One region of the Arthrobacter sp. TmtSoilC48 genome, then DNA from elsewhere that is predicted to be linked to it. Evidence: riboswitches for the same ligand, from Rfam matches in the RefSeq annotation. Region 1 holds a riboswitch; each other region holds the start of a gene.

Region 1 (5,259 bases):
CTGAGCATCGGCAGGGCAATCGTGTGGTCGCCGCCAATCGAGATCAGCCGCTTGTCTTCGCTGATAAGGGGCAACGCCTGCTCCTCGATCTCACGAACAGCGCGGGTGATGTCGTAGGGCGTGCAGGCGATGTCGCCGGCGTCCACAACCTGGGCTTCGTAAACGGGTTCGACGTCGAGCTCCGGGTGGTAGCCCGGGCGCAGGAGACGCGAGGCCTCGCGAACCGCGGCAGGACCGAAACGGGCGCCGGGCCGGAAGGAAGTTCCGCCGTCGAACGGTACGCCGACAATCGCAATGTCATAGTCCGGGACGCGGTCAATTTGGGGGAGGCGGGCGAAGGTGCCGAGTCCGGCATACCGGGGGACTTTGGTTGCGTCGACAGGGCCGATGGGCTTGTGGATTGTCATTGCCGGTTCCTTGGTGTGAGGGGTGCTCGCCATTGAGCGGGAAGTAAGTAATTCCATTCTTGGTGACGCGGGTCACGGCGAATAGCGGTACATTGACTACAAATGGCCCAGACGCTTAGACGAATGTCTAAAAGGTCCGGAACGGGCCCCGGGAATCATAGAGTCAGGACCCCATCCGATGGCAATCACGGTCGCCGAACTCGTGGCTGAACCCCAACTCGGGCTCAGCCTTCTGGCCGGTGACGCAGGCCGCGACAACCGGATCACCTGGGCCCACACCTCCGATCTGCCCAGGCTCTGGGAATGGGTCACAGGCGGCGAGCTCATGATGACCAATGGGCTCTCGATACCCGCCGATGCCGCGGGACAAGTGGCGCTCGCCGAGGCCCTTATGGACAGCGGGGCAAGCGCCTTGGCCATCGGCGAGAAGATGCACGCGCCTCCGCTGACCCAGGAGTTCCTGGCGGCCTGCGACCGGCTGCCGCTGCCGCTGATCAACATCCCCTACCCCCTGCCGTTCATCGCGATCGCCCGCTCGGTTGCCGAGTCCTCCCTGCTCGAAGAGTCCCGGCGCCTGCGGCAGACGGCCAGGGTTTACGACCTCCTCCGAACGGCCGGCGCCTCGGAGGACCATTGGCAGAGCCTGGTCCAACGGCTCGCCACCGAACTGGATGCGGAGCTGTTCGTGGTGGACCGCCGCTGCCTGCATCCCTGGCACCCGGAGGGACAGCCGGTCCCACGGTTCCTTGCCGATGAATGGGCTCCGCTTTCCGGGCAGGTGTCCTTGGCGGGTAAGAACTTCCAGTGGCACCGGATCCGGGGCCGGCACGTGCTGACCATGGACATCCCGACCCACGCCAACGCGCTCCTCGTGGTGCTGCCCAACAGCGAACCGCACCCGGACGCCGTCGTACTTCTGCACGCCGCAACGGTGCTGGGACTGCAGCTTTCGCGCATCGTCCTGTCGCTGGAAGGCCGCCATCGGCTGGCGGGTGAGTTCCTGCTGCAGGCCATGGATGGACGCTTGGGCGCGGCCGAGATGGAGAGCCGGCTGGCCGGTTTTGATGTTCCGCCCCAGGATTTCCTGCTCGCCTCGCTCTACGCGGACGCCGGCGATAAAGCAGCGGACGACGGCGACAGGCTGGCTAACGTGCACATCGAACTGTGGCGGCACGGGGTTGCGTCGGCTTCCCTGAAGCGGAATAACCGGCTGCACGTCGTTGTCCCTGCTGATGTGCCGGACGATATTTTGGTGCATTGCGCCGGGGCGGATGCCGCGATCGGGATCAGCGCTCCGGCGGGTGTGGCGGGCATTCAGCGCGCGCTGCAGGAGTCCTTGTGGGCGCTCGGATCGGCCCGGGCGAACAAGCTTGGCCTGGCCCGTTACGCGCAGGGACCATCGTGGCTGGGGCTGACGGGTTTCGAGGAAGGAACTGCCCTGGTCCGGCGTCTCCTCGGCCCGATTTTCGATTACGAGCAGAGCCAGGAAGGCGATCTCATTGTCACGCTGAGGACCTATTTGGACTCGCAGCGTTCCTGGCAAAAGACCGCCGCTGCCCTGTTCGCGCACCGGCAAACCATCATCTATCGGATACGAAAAATCGGCGAATTGACGGGGCTGGACATGGGTGAAACCTCCACTGTTGCCCAGTTGTGGTTCGCTCTCCAGATCCACGAGGCAATGCACCGGTAGGTATCCCTTGCTTGCGCTTTTTCCAGATAACCCGCTATGGTGTGAACCGTGTCACTGACGTGACGCAATGCTTTTGATCTGTGGCGGGAGAGTCCTGCCGGTACATCCAGTCAGGCGCCGTAGGAGCAAATCCTCCCCAGGAATCTCTCAGGCCCACGTACCGCCACGGCGAGGCAACTCTGGAAAGCAGTCCAGGTAACTGGGCTCACCGACGGTGCAAGCAGGCAACCATTCCTGCGGAATCTCTCAGGTCCAATACAGAGCGGGGAGGAACCCACATCATCGTGGCGCACATAGGGCGCCTGAATCATGGAGTTCCTCTTGACTGTTCAATCAACCCCCACCGCTTTCGCGGACCGGCACATCGGCGCCCGCCGTCAGGCCGACGTTGACACCATGCTCAAGGCAATCGGCTACGACTCCGTAGACGGCCTGGTAGATGTTGCGGTCCCCGATTCCATCCGGCAAGCCACGCCGCTGACGCTTCAGGCCGCCCTTAGCGAGACCCAGGTCCTCGCCGAGCTCCGCAAGCTTGCGTCCAAGAACAAGACCGCCATCCAGCTGATCGGCCAGGGCTACTACGACACCGTCACGCCGCCGGTTATCCGACGCAACATCCTGGAATCCCCGGCCTGGTACACCGCGTACACGCCCTACCAGCCGGAAATCTCCCAGGGCCGCCTCGAAGCTCTGCTGAACTTCCAGACAATGGTCCAGGACCTCACCGGACTTCCCGTGGCCAACGCTTCGCTGCTGGATGAAGCCACCGCTGTGGCCGAGGCTGTGCTGCTGATGCGTCGTGCCAGCAAGTCCAAGACCGCGAAGGACGGCAAGACCGTCCTGGACGCCGACCTCCTCCCGCAGACCATCGCCATCGTGAAGGGCCGTGCCGAGGCACTCGGCTTCGAGGTGGAGATTGCCGACCTCTCCGCAGGGCTTCCCGACGGCGAGATCAACGGCATCGTCCTGCAGCAGCCCGGCGTTTCGGGCCGCGTTTTCGACCACACCGGCGTCATCGCTGACGCCAAGGAGCGCGGGGCGCTGGTCACTGTCGCTGCCGACCTTTTGGCGCTCACCCTCATCACGCCCCCGGGCGAGCAGGGTGCCGATATCGCCGTCGGAACTGCGCAGCGCTTTGGTGTTCCGCTGTTCTTCGGCGGCCCCCACGCTGCGTACATGGCAGTCCGCGAAGGCATGGAGCGCACGCTCCCGGGCCGCATCGTCGGCGTCTCCAAGGACAACGCCGGAGTCCCGGCTTACCGTCTGGCCCTTCAGACCCGCGAGCAGCACATCCGCCGCGAAAAGGCGACGTCCAACATCTGCACCGCGCAGGCACTACTCGCGATCGTGGCTTCGATGTACGCGGTTTACCACGGCCCCGAAGGCCTGAAGGCGATCGCGGAAACCGTGCACGGCCACGCCCGCACGCTGGCCACTGCCCTCAAGACGGCTGGCCGTGAACTCGTGTCTGAATCCTTCTTCGACACCCTCACGGTCCGCGTACCCGGCAAGGCTGACAAAGTCATCGCCGCCGCCGAAGCCCGCGGTATCAACCTGCGTCGCATCGATGCTGGCACGGTCGGCGTTTCCCTCGATGAAACCACGACGCCGGAGGTTCTCTCCGCGGTAGCCGTCGCCTTTGGTGCCGGTCCGGTGAAGGACGCTTCCGGGTTTGAGCTGCCCTCAGACGTGGTCCGAACCAGTGATTTCCTGCAGCACCCCGTGTTCAACACGCACCGTTCCGAGACACAGCTGTTGCGCTATATCCGCAAGCTGTCCGACCGGGACCTCGCACTGGACCGCACCATGATCCCGCTGGGTTCCTGCACCATGAAGCTCAACGCTACAGCTGAGATGGAAGCAATCTCCTGGCCGGAGTTCGCCTCCATCCACCCGTTCGCTCCGGATCACCAGACCGCTGGATGGCGCGAGCTCATTGAAGGGCTGGAAGCCGACCTCACTGAGATCACCGGCTACGATCAGGTCTCCATCCAGCCGAACGCCGGTTCCCAGGGTGAGCTCGCGGGCCTCCTTGCGATCCGCGGCTACCACCTTTCCCGCGGCGACGAGCAGCGCAACGTGTGCCTGATCCCTGCTTCTGCGCACGGCACCAATGCTGCTTCGGCTGTGCTCGCCGGCATGAAGGTTGTTGTGGTGGCCACGGCCGCTGACGGCACGATCGACCACGCGGACCTGGCAGCCAAGATCGAGGCCAACAAGGACGTCCTGTCCTGCATCATGATCACGTACCCGTCCACGCACGGTGTTTACGACGCTGACGTCCGGGAGGTCTGCGACTCGATCCATGCTGCCGGAGGCCAGGTGTACGTTGACGGCGCAAACCTCAACGCACTCGTTGGGCTCGCCCAGCCGGGCAAGTTCGGCGGCGATGTCTCCCACCTGAACCTGCACAAGACCTTCTGCATCCCGCACGGGGGCGGCGGACCCGGTGTTGGACCGGTTGCAGCCAAGGCCCACCTGGCACCGTTCATGCCCGGAGATGCGAACAATGTTTCGTCTGAAGGTGGCGTGGCCATCTCTGCATCCCGCTACGGCTCCGCCGGTGTGCTCCCGATTTCCTGGGCTTACGTGAAGCTCATGGGTGGCCAGGGGCTCACCGAAGCCACCAAGTCCGCGCTGCTTGCTGCGAACTACGTTGCCTCCCGCTTGGATGAGCACTTCCCGGTTCTTTACACCGGCGAAGGCGGTCTTGTTGCCCACGAGTGCATCCTGGATCTCCGCGAACTGACTGCCCGCACCGGCGTCACGGCTGAGGACGTGGCCAAGCGCCTCATCGACTTCGGTTTCCACGCTCCCACCTTGGCGTTCCCGGTTGCGGGCACTTTGATGGTGGAGCCGACCGAGTCCGAGGACCTTGCCGAGATCGACCGCTTCATTGAAGCCATGATCACCATCCGTGCCGAAATCGAGCAGGTTGCCACCGGCGATTTCACTGTTGAGAACTCGCCGCTGCGCAACGCGCCGCACACGGCTGCCGCCGTCGTGAGTTCTGCATGGGACCGCGCATACCCGCGTGAGCAGGCCGCGTTCCCAGTCCACCACCTGAAGCAGGACAAGTACTTCCCGCCGGTCGGACGCATTGACGGCGCTGCTGGCGACCGCAACCTGGTGTGCTCCTGCCCACCCCTTGAAGCGTTC
Region 2 (5,259 bases), 3.7 Mb from region 1:
CCGCGACGCAGCTTCACGCCGGTCCGGGCGTACGAGGAGGTGGTTGCAGGCAACCCTTCTGCCGTACTGGAGACAAGCAGTGTGTCCGCATCGAGCCAACTCACGTTGCCTTTTGCCGTGGGCAGATCGAATCCGCCGGCGGCAGGGTCAACAAAGGTGCGGGATTCGACGTCGAACTCGCGGTGACGGTTGGCGTCACCGCCGTCGGGGGACAGCGAAACCATCGCGAAGCGGTACGTGTCCCCGTCCGAAGGACGAAGGAACCCGGCCCCATGGAACACCCATTCGACGCCTTCTGCTGCGGCGAGGGCATCGATGTCCAGCAGCACGTCCCATTCGGGAGCCTCGGAGACGTAACTTTCCCAGGTAGTGCGGCGCCAAAGGCCCTTGGGGTGCTCCTGGTCCTTCCAGAAGTTGTAGTAGAAATCGCCGCGTTTGTTCACCATGGCGATCCGGTCAGTCGAATCCAGGACCTCCAGGATGCCGGCTTCAACCGCTGCGTAGTCTGCGTCCTCCAGCAAATCCTCGGTTCGCGCGTTCTGTTCCCGGACCCAGGCCAGCTGTTCTTCGCCGTGGATGTCCTCCAACCACACGTTCTCATCCGTGGGTTCGGGCGCGATGGTCGCAGCGTGGCGAGGCCCGGACTTGGTCTCCAGATCCGTGTCATTGTCAGGAAGGGGCGTCTGATCAGCTTCTGTGGTGGTCATCGCCCCATCCAAGCAACACTTTTCAACTGGAAGCAAGTCACGCAGAAGTTAGGCTTGAGCGTGGCTAAATCGCAAATCAATCGTGTTGCCCTTATTGGGGCCGGCCCCCGGGGCACGAGTGTCCTTGAGCGGCTACTCGCGAATTGGGCCGCAGGGGCCACCAGCCGCGCGAACCGGACCGATACCGGGCAGCGCACACTGCACATCCACGTTGTGGATCCTTTCCCGCCAGCATCCGGCCATGTGTGGCAGCCGGAGCAGTCCAGGCTGTACCTGATGAACACACAGGCGTTCTATCCGACGCTCATCCCGGAAGACCCCAAGCTTGCGCAGCCCCTCGCAGGCGGTTCGTTCGACCAGTGGCGCGCCGCCCGACGTCGTGATGGACAGGGGCTGAACGACGCCGAAAAGGCGGAGTTGGCCACCTTGGAGTCCCACGATTTTCCCAGCAGGGCGCTCTACGGACGGTACCTGCGGCAGACTTTGGCGGAGCTGCTTCAGCGAATGCCCGACGGCGTGGAGGTCACCTTCCATGAGACGACCGCCGTGGCGGCGCGCCCGGTCCCGGCAAGCCCAGGCATCGCAGGTGGGCAAGCGTTCGACGTCGAACTGGCCGACGGCACTACCCTCACCGTCGGCTCGGTGGTCCTCGCGCTGGGACACATCGAGTCACGTTTGAATCCGGAGCAGCGTTCGTTCCAACGGGCAGCCGACGAGCACGGCCTCCTCTATTTCCCGCCTGCACCGCCAGCCGACGTTGACTGGCAGCGGGTGCCGGACAACGAGCCCGTCCTGGTGCGTGGGATGGGACTGAATTTCTTCGATGTCATGGGCCAGCTGACTGAGGGCCGGGGAGGCAAGTTCGTCGAAGCCGGCGTACCGGGAGCCGGAGTTCTCGAGTACCGGCCCTCGGGCAGGGAACCCAGGATTATCGCAGCATCCCGGCGCGGAACCCCGTACCGGGCCAAGGCTGGTTTGGCAGGGTATTACCCCAGCAGCATCACCATGCGTTACCTGACCGAGGCAGCAGTGGACCGGTTCAGGGCAGCCGGTATCCAGCCCGGATTCGACCACGATCTTTGGCCGCTCCTGCACCGGGACGCCTTGTGGGCCTATTACTCCACCCTGGCAAGGTCGCAGCCTGCCGCCATCCGCGATGCAGCGCAGTTCCTCGCGGACCTTGAGGACGCGTTGCAACCCCACGCGCACACCACCGCCAACTGGGAAAGCGACGTCGCCGCCTTGGTGGACAAGCACGTGCTTGCCTCCCGCCGACTGAATGTCCGCGGACTCGCTGCGCCCTTGGCGGGCCGGACGTTCGCGTCCCGCCGGGAACTGGATCTGGCGATAACGGCCTACCTGGACGACGACGCACGACGCTCCGCACTGGGCGAAGCGGATCCCGTGAAAATGGCAATCGGCGCACTGCACACCGGCAGGGCGATCCTGAAGTCCGTCGTGGCAGACGGTGGTATCACGGACGAATCGTGGGTCGCTGAACTGAGGGGATGGTTCGAATCGTTCGTTGAAGGCCTTGCCAGCGGGGCCCCGGCACTGCGTTCGGAGCAGTTGGCTGCTTTGGCGCGTGCCGGCGTCGTGGGTTTCGTTGGACCCGACCCGAAGTTCAGTGTGGATAGAAGCGCCAAGGTTTTCCGGGCAGTCTCTCCATGGGTCCACGACGGGCCAGCGGAGGCACCCACGTTGATTGAAGCGATGTCGCCGGCCAACAGGGTGGGCATCAATATTTCTCCACTCCTGGAACAACTCATGGCTGACGGCCTTGTGCGAACCAAAATCATGATGAGTGCCGAGGGCACGCCGGTGCAGACAACCGGACTGGATGTGGAACCGCACCCGTACCGGCCTGTGGCGTCCAACGGCTCTGTGACCCGGGGGATGTATGTTTTGGGCCTGCAATTGTCGGCGACCCAGTGGGGAACGGCCATTGCTGCAGAGGCGCGTCCGGCGACCGGGAAGGCTTATGCCAGCGGCCAGCGAACCCTGCGGGATGCCGACGAAATCGCCCGTAGCATTCTGGCCAGCTAGCTGCCTTTGTTTGCAGTGAGTCCAACGCTTCGCTAGTGTGTGAGCTGCATCACCGGCAAAGTGGTGCGCGCTTTTGATCTGCGGCGGGAGAGTCCTGCCGGTACATCCCGTCAGGCGCCGTAGGAGCAAACCCTCCCCAGGAATCTCTCAGGCCCATGTACCGCCGCGGCGAGGCAACTCTGGAAAGCAGTCCGGGCATCCGGGCTCACCGAAGGTGCAAGCAGGCCATCCCTGCGGAAACTCTCAGGTCCACCTACAGAGTGGGGAGGAACCCGAATCATCGTGGCACCCAGTGCCGCCTGAACAATGGAGTTCCTCTTGACGATTCAGCGCCCACCATCCTCCGTCCCGCACCAAGCAGGCTCACCACATCTCGAACCACACCTCGAACGGCAGCTCAGCAACCGGCACATCCAGCTGATCGCGATAGGCGGTGCAATTGGCACGGGCCTGTTCATGGGCTCGGGAAAGACCATTTCTGCCGCTGGTCCATCCGTCATTTTCGTGTACATGATCATCGGCTTCATGCTCTTCTTCGTCATGCGCGCCATGGGCGAGTTGCTCCTGAGCAACCTGAACTACAAATCCTTCAGCGACTTTGCAGCGGACCTGCTGGGTCCCTGGGCCGGGTTCTTCACCGGCTGGACCTATTGGTTCTGCTGGGTCATTACCGGCATCGCCGACGTCATCGCGATCGCCGGGTACTCCAAGGAGCTCTGGCCTTCCCTTCCACTCTGGGTGCCAGGATTGATCACCATCGGCATCCTGCTGCTTCTGAACCTGGCTACGGTGAAAGCATTCGGCGAGACCGAATTCTGGTTCGCCCTCATCAAGATCGTCGCCATCGCGGCACTGATCATCGTCGGTTTGTTCATGATTTTCAGCGGCTTCCAGTCCGACGCCGGACCGGCCAGCTTCACCAACCTGTGGAGCCACGGTGGCTTCTTCCCCAACGAATTCATGGGCTTCGTCGCCGGTTTCCAGATCGCCGTCTTCGCTTTCGTCGGCATTGAATTGGTAGGTACCACGGCCGCCGAGGCAAAGGACCCGGAGAAGAACCTGCCCAAGGCCATCAACTCGATTCCGATCCGCGTGCTGCTCTTCTATGTGGGTGCCCTCATCATCCTGATGTCCGTCACCCCGTGGACCCAGTTCGCGGCCGGCCACAGTCCATTCATTGCGATGTTCTCCCTGGCCGGCCTGGGTGCGGCGGCTACGATCGTCAACCTGGTGGTTCTCAGCTCTGCGATGTCCTCAGCCAACTCGGGTATCTACTCAACGTCCCGCATGGTTTACGGACTGGCCCAGGAAGGCGACGCGCCGGCTGTGTTTGGCGCGCTCTCAAGCCGCAAAGTACCCCGCAACGCCCTGTTCCTTTCCTGCGTCCTGCTGCTGTCCGGCGTAGTCCTCATGTATGCCGGGCAGGACATCGGCAAGGCGTTCGACATGGTGACCACCGTGTCTGCGGTTTGCTTCGTCTTCGTATGGTCCATCATCCTGGCCAGCTACCTTGCATTCCGCAAGCGGCGGCCACACCTGCATGATGCTTCGGCGTTCAAAATGCCAGGCGGCGTGGTGATGGTGTGGGTGGTTTTTGCCTTCTTTGCCTTCGTGCTTTGGACCCTGACCACGCAGCCGGACACTTTTGCTGCGCTCCTGGCCACGCCGCTGTGGTTCCTGATTCTGGGGGTGGCCTGGGTCATCCTGCGTCGCCGGCCAGCGCACCTGGTTCGCTTTAGGGAGTTCCAGGCGCAGCTTGAGAAGGACGCCAAGCACGCGGAGGAACCCGAGCTCGCCAAGAAGTAGGCGAAAATCCAAAAAGGTAGCCCTTCACGAGTCATCCTCCTGAGGGGCTACCTTTCTTGGCGGGTCATGCGAAGGGGCCGCCTAGCCCCTCAGACACTTCTGGTACTCCAACCAGGCCCACGCGTAGTGCAACCAGCCCACGGCGTCGTACCACTTGGACGGTTTGGTGGGCGGAGTGCATTGCGGGGGATTCGTGCCGCTCCCTGCAACCGTCACCAGGGCCTTTACCACGGTTCCGGACTCCACGGCGGTCAGCACCAATGTGCCACTGCCTGCAGCTGCCGCCGCGGGAACCTTGAGGTTCACTGTGGCAGTGCCTGCCGTTACCGGCACGGAGTCGAGCGTTATCGCCGCGCCCTTGCTGTCCACGAAGACGGCATTGAGAGTGTTGTTGGCCGGGCTGCCGATCGAGGTGAGGTTCAGCTTGGAGATAGCGAGTGCCATGGGCTCACCCGCTTTGACCTCTGCGGCGGTGGTGTTTACCACGGCAACTGACCGGCGCGCGAAGTCCGGAGATACGGGGTTGTGCTCACGGAGGTACTTGATCCAGGCATCGCGGTCCACCAACCCGGTGTCTTTCGTGTTGCTGCCTTCCTTGAAGATGCGGAAGTTGTCGCCGCCGGTAGCCAGGAAGCTGAACGTACCGATCCTGTACTGCTTGGCGGGGTCGATGACTGCGCCGCCTACCCAGATGCCGGTG
Region 3 (5,259 bases), 3.6 Mb from region 1:
TGGGCACCCTGCGGAGCACGACGGCGGCAAGCACTGCCGCTCCGGCCATCAGTACCAGCCCAATCGCCGCAGTGATGTGGACGCCGGACTCGAAGGCTACCCGGGCGGCGGCTGTCAGTGCATCGGACAATGGAGCGGGTAGTGCAGCTGCGGCATCCACGGCGCCGGCCAGCGTTTCACCCGCGTTCCCTGCCGCCTGCGTGGACAAGCCCTCCGGGATGACGAGGTTGTGCTGGTAGGACGCGGTGAGGATAGAGCCCAGCACGGCCGTTCCCAGGAGCGAACCCAGTTCGTATCCGGTTTCGGAAATTGCGGACGCCGCTCCGGACTTGTCGGCCGGTACGGAGCCGAGGATGAGGTCGTTGGAGATGGTCTCCGCTGCGCCAACGCCAACGGCCAGGACAGTCAAAGCTGACAAGAGGAACATCGGTCCGCTGCCGTGGTCACCCACAGCCACCACTAAATAGCCTGCAGCGCTGAGGGTAAGTCCGCCGGCCACTACGAATCCCGGCCGGATGCGCTTTACCAGCGGGACCACCACCAGGCCGGCGACGACCGTTGCCAGGAGCGCCGGAATCATTGCAATGCCCGCTTCCATGGGGGACTGGCCTTCAACCAGCTGCAAGTGCTGGGCGAAGAAGTAGATGAAGCCCGTCATGGAAAACAAGGACAGGACGTTGGCCACGATCGCCGTGCTGAACACCCTGTTGCTGAACAGGCGGACATCCAGCATTGGGTTCTCAAGTTGGCGCTGGCGACGGACAAACAGAACGCCCATCACCAGGCCGAAGACCATGAAGGCCGCTGCCGACACCCCGAATCCGTGAACAGCGAATTCCTTGATGCCGTACACGAACGGAGCCATCGTGATCACGGACAGCCCGATACTGGGCACGTCAACGCGGCCGGGGTTGGCGTCCTTGGATTCGGGAATGAGGACCCTGCCGAAGGCGAGGAGCGGCAGGAGCAGGAAGGTCGCCACCAGGAAGACAGCACCCCACCAGAAGTGCTCAACCAGCCAGCCACCGAAGATCGGGCCAAGGGCAGCGCCACCAGAGAATCCGGCGGCCCATACGGCGATCGCGAGCCGCCGGCGGTTCGGATCAGCAAAGATGTTCCGGATCAGGGACAGGGTTGAAGGCATCAGCATCGCGCCGAACACGCCAAGTGCTGCGCGGCCGGCAATCAGCCATTCCGCGGAAGGCGCGAACGCCGTAGCAGCCGAAACCGCAGCGAAGCCGGTGCTGCCGATCAGCAGCAGCCGCCGTCGTCCGATCCTGTCGCCCAGGTTGCCCATGGAAACCAGCAACGCCGCCAACACGAGCGGGTAGGCGTCGATGATCCATAGGAGCTGCACGCCACCCACGTCCAGGGAGCGGGCAATTTCGGGCAGGGCGAACGTGAGCGCGGTGTTGTCGACGGCCACCAGCAGCACCGGGAACATCAGGAGTGCCAGGGCCGTCCAGTCGCGCCAAGGTGCGCCTCCACCCATGACGGGACGAGCGGAACGGGGAGCTTGGGTCGAGGACGGCGTGAACATGACAGCTACTGTACCGTCCAGACGGTACAGTTTCAAATTAAGCGCCGTCGACCCCGTAGGGAATGATGTACACATGCCACGAAAACCAGTTGCCAGGGATGCGGTCCTGGATGCCTACGAAGCCCTCCTCATCGAGGTGGGGGAGCGGGCCGCCACCCTCGATGCCGTTGCCAAGCGGGCGGGCGTCTCCAAGGGCGGGCTGCTTTATCACTTCCCCAGCAAGGAATCGCTGATCAGCGCCCTGCTTGAGCGCCTGGATCGGTTGGCTCAGGAAGACGTCGAGCAAATGAAGGCTGCGCCGGACGGCTCTGCGGTTTACTTCATCCGCTCCTCCCTATGGGCGGGAACCCCCATGGATCGGGCTTTGGTCGCTGCCACAAGACTGGCCGAAGTTGCGCATGAGGAGACCCGCCGCAGGTTTGCCGGAATCCAGCAGCAGTGGTTGGACGTCCTGGCCGAGGATGTTGGTCCGGAGGTTGCCAAAGCCGTCAGTTACATGGGCGACGGCCTGTATTTCAATGCCATGTTCGAGGGTGGCCAGGAAGGCGGCAAGGCCGGGCGGGAGGCCGACGTCGAGATCCTCCTTGGCATCCTGGACCGGCTCCGCAAGTAGCGGGCCATCCATTTGCGGCGACGCCCCCGACGTAGGACAATTGAGCCTTGTGGTGCGTCTTCACAGGGGCCCGCAAAAATTGAATATGCCTTTGATCTGCGGCGGGAGAGTCCCGCAAGCAAGTGATGCGGGCGCCGTAGGAGCAAACCCTCCCCAGGAATCTCTCAGGCCCACGCACCGCCGCGGCGAGGCAACTCTGGAAAGTAGCAGGCCTTTTGCCGCGCCCTCTTGGCGCGGAAGAAGTGCTGTGCTCACCGACGGTGCAAGCGATCGTTGTTCAAGCAACACGCGGAAACTCTCAGGTCCAATACAGAGCGGGGAGGAACCCGAGCCGCTGTGGCGTACCCAACGCCGCCCAAGTAATGGAGTTCCTTCGTGACGGTTAGTTCAGCCTCCACCACCTTCGTCGACCGGCACATTGGCGCCCGCCGCCAGGCCGACATTGAAACCATGCTCAAGACGGTCGGCTACGACACCGTCGATTCTTTGGTTGATACAGCCGTTCCCAACGACATCCGCCAGGACGTTGCCCTCACCCTTGAAAACGCGCTCAGCGAAGTTGAGGTGCTGGCCGAGCTGCGCAAGCTTGCGTCCAAGAACAAGACCGCCGTCCAGATGATCGGCCAGGGCTACTACGACACCGTCACGCCGCCGGTTATCCGACGCAACATCCTGGAATCCCCGGCCTGGTACACCGCGTACACGCCCTACCAGCCGGAAATCTCCCAGGGCCGCCTCGAAGCTCTGCTGAACTTCCAGACAATGGTCCAGGACCTCGTGGGCCTGCCGATCGCCAACGCCTCCCTGCTGGACGAAGCAACGGCAGTGGCCGAAGCCGTGCTGATGATGCGCCGCGCCAACAAGAACAAGGCCGCCCATGACGGCAAGACGGTCCTCGACGCCGACTGCCTTCCCCAGACCATTGCCATCGTGAAGGGCCGTGCCGAGGCACTCGGCTTCGAGGTTGAGGTCGCTGACCTTTCGCTCGGCCTCCCGGAAGGCGCCATCAACGGCGTCGTCCTGCAGCAGCCCGGCGTTTCCGGCCGCGTGTTCGATCACTCCGCCGTCATCGCTGACGCCAAGGAACGTGGCGCGCTCGTCACCGTGGCTGCAGACCTGCTCTCGCTGACGCTCATCACGCCTCCGGGCGAGCAGGGCGCCGATATCGCCGTCGGCTCCGCCCAGCGCCTGGGCGTTCCGCTGTTCTTCGGCGGCCCCCACGCCGCCTACATGGCCGTCCAGAAGGGCCTCGAGCGTTCCATGCCGGGCCGTCTGGTGGGCGTTTCCAAGGACGACGCCGGTGTCCCCGCTTACCGCTTGGCGCTGCAGACCCGTGAGCAGCACATCCGGCGCGAGAAGGCCACGTCCAACATCTGCACGGCCCAGGCCCTGCTTGCCATCGTCGCGTCCATGTACGCCGTCTATCACGGTCCCGAAGGCCTGAAGGCAATCGCCGAGACCGCCCACGGTCACGCGCGCACGCTTGCAGCGTCCCTGAAGGGCGCCGGCGTCGAGGTCCTTCACGGTTCCTTCTTCGACACCATCACCGTCCGCGTTCCCGGCAAGGCTGCCGGGATCGTTGCCGCTGCCGAGGCCAAGGGAATCAACCTGCGCAGCATTGACGCTGATCTGGTGGGCATTTCTGTTGACGAGACCACTACCTCAGAGATTGTCGGCGGCGTCCTGGATGTCTTCGGCGCCTCGGTCACCGAATCCGCTGAAGGTTTTGCGCTGGAATCTTCCGTTGAGCGTACGAGCGACTTCATGCAGCACCCGGTATTCAACACGCACCGCTCCGAAACCCAGCTGCTGCGCTACATCCGCAAGCTTTCGGACCGCGACCTCGCACTGGACCGCACCATGATTCCGCTGGGTTCCTGCACCATGAAGCTGAACGCAACCGCCGAGATGGAAGCAATCTCCTGGCCGGAGTTCGCCTCGATCCACCCGTTCGCTCCGGACTCCCAGACCGCTGGCTGGCGTGAACTCATTGCCGACCTTGAATCCCAGCTGACCGAGATCACCGGGTACGATCAGGTTTCCATCCAGCCGAACGCCGGTTCCCAGGGTGAGCTCGCCGGCCTCCTTGCGATCCGCGGCTACCACCTTTCCCGCGGCGACGAGCAGCGCAATGTGTGCCTCATCCCTGCTTCTGCCCACGGCACCAACGCGGCCTCGGCTGTGCTCGCTGGCATGAAGGTAGTAGTGGTGGCCACCGCTCCTGATGGCACCATCGACCACGTGGATCTCAAAGCCAAGATCGAAGCCAACCGGGACGCCCTTTCGGCCATCATGATCACCTACCCGTCCACGCACGGTGTTTACGACGCCGACGTCCGGGAAGTTTGCGACGCGATCCACGAAGCCGGCGGTCAGGTCTACATCGACGGCGCAAACCTCAACGCACTCGTTGGGCTCGCCCAGCCGGGCAAGTTCGGCGGCGACGTCTCCCACCTGAACCTGCACAAGACCTTCTGCATCCCGCACGGCGGCGGTGGACCCGGTGTTGGTCCGGTTGCGGCAAAGGCACACCTGGCACCATTCATGCCTGGCGACGCTGCTTCCTGGACCGAAGGAAACGACGTTCCGATTTCGGCATCCCGTTTCGGTTCGGCCGGTGTGCTCCCGATTTCCTGGGCTTACGTGAAGCTCATGGGTGGCCAGGGGCTCACCGAAGCCACCAAGTCCGCGCTGCTTGCTGCGAACTACGTTGCCTCCCGCTTGGATGAGCACTTCCCGGTTCTTTACACCGGCGAAGGCGGTCTTGTTGCCCACGAGTGCATCCTGGATCTCCGCGAACTGACTGCCCGCACCGGCGTCACGGCTGAGGACGTGGCCAAGCGCCTCATCGACTTCGGTTTCCACGCTCCCACCTTGGCGTTCCCGGTTGCGGGCACTTTGATGGTGGAGCCGACCGAGTCCGAGGACCTTGCCGAGATCGACCGCTTCATTGAAGCCATGATCACCATCCGTGCCGAAATCGAGCAGGTTGCCACCGGCGATTTCACTGTTGAGAACTCGCCGCTGCGCAACGCGCCGCACACGGCTGCCGCCGTCGTGAGTTCTGCATGGGACCGCGCATACCCGCGTGAGCAGGCCGCGTTCC

Evidence for each region. A riboswitch is a leader RNA that binds a small molecule or an ion and turns the genes downstream of it on or off. The one in region 1 is predicted to bind glycine.
Region 2: linked by a shared signal. The riboswitch ahead of cycA (D-serine/D-alanine/glycine transporter) and the one ahead of gcvP (aminomethyl-transferring glycine dehydrogenase) in region 1 are both predicted to bind glycine.
Region 3: linked by a shared signal. The riboswitch ahead of gcvP (aminomethyl-transferring glycine dehydrogenase) and the one ahead of gcvP (aminomethyl-transferring glycine dehydrogenase) in region 1 are both predicted to bind glycine.

What each region holds. Positions count from the first base shown of each region.
Region 1 is NZ_AP046049.1:700,094-705,352, forward strand. Features, by position in the region: gene speB (agmatinase) at 1-407, opposite strand, end outside; gene AC6I97_RS03375 (PucR family transcriptional regulator) at 586-2,100, shown strand; glycine riboswitch at 2,175-2,273, shown strand; gene gcvP (aminomethyl-transferring glycine dehydrogenase) at 2,422-5,259, shown strand, end outside.
Region 2 is NZ_AP046049.1:4,417,727-4,422,985, reverse strand. Features, by position in the region: gene AC6I97_RS20300 (prolyl oligopeptidase family serine peptidase) at 1-707, opposite strand, end outside; gene AC6I97_RS20295 (FAD/NAD(P)-binding protein) at 768-2,753, shown strand; glycine riboswitch at 2,828-2,926, shown strand; gene cycA (D-serine/D-alanine/glycine transporter) at 3,072-4,559, shown strand; gene AC6I97_RS20285 (ExeM/NucH family extracellular endonuclease) at 4,641-5,259, opposite strand, start outside.
Region 3 is NZ_AP046049.1:4,272,763-4,278,021, reverse strand. Features, by position in the region: gene AC6I97_RS19670 (MFS transporter) at 1-1,540, opposite strand, end outside; gene AC6I97_RS19665 (TetR/AcrR family transcriptional regulator) at 1,614-2,153, shown strand; glycine riboswitch at 2,246-2,343, shown strand; gene gcvP (aminomethyl-transferring glycine dehydrogenase) at 2,529-5,259, shown strand, end outside.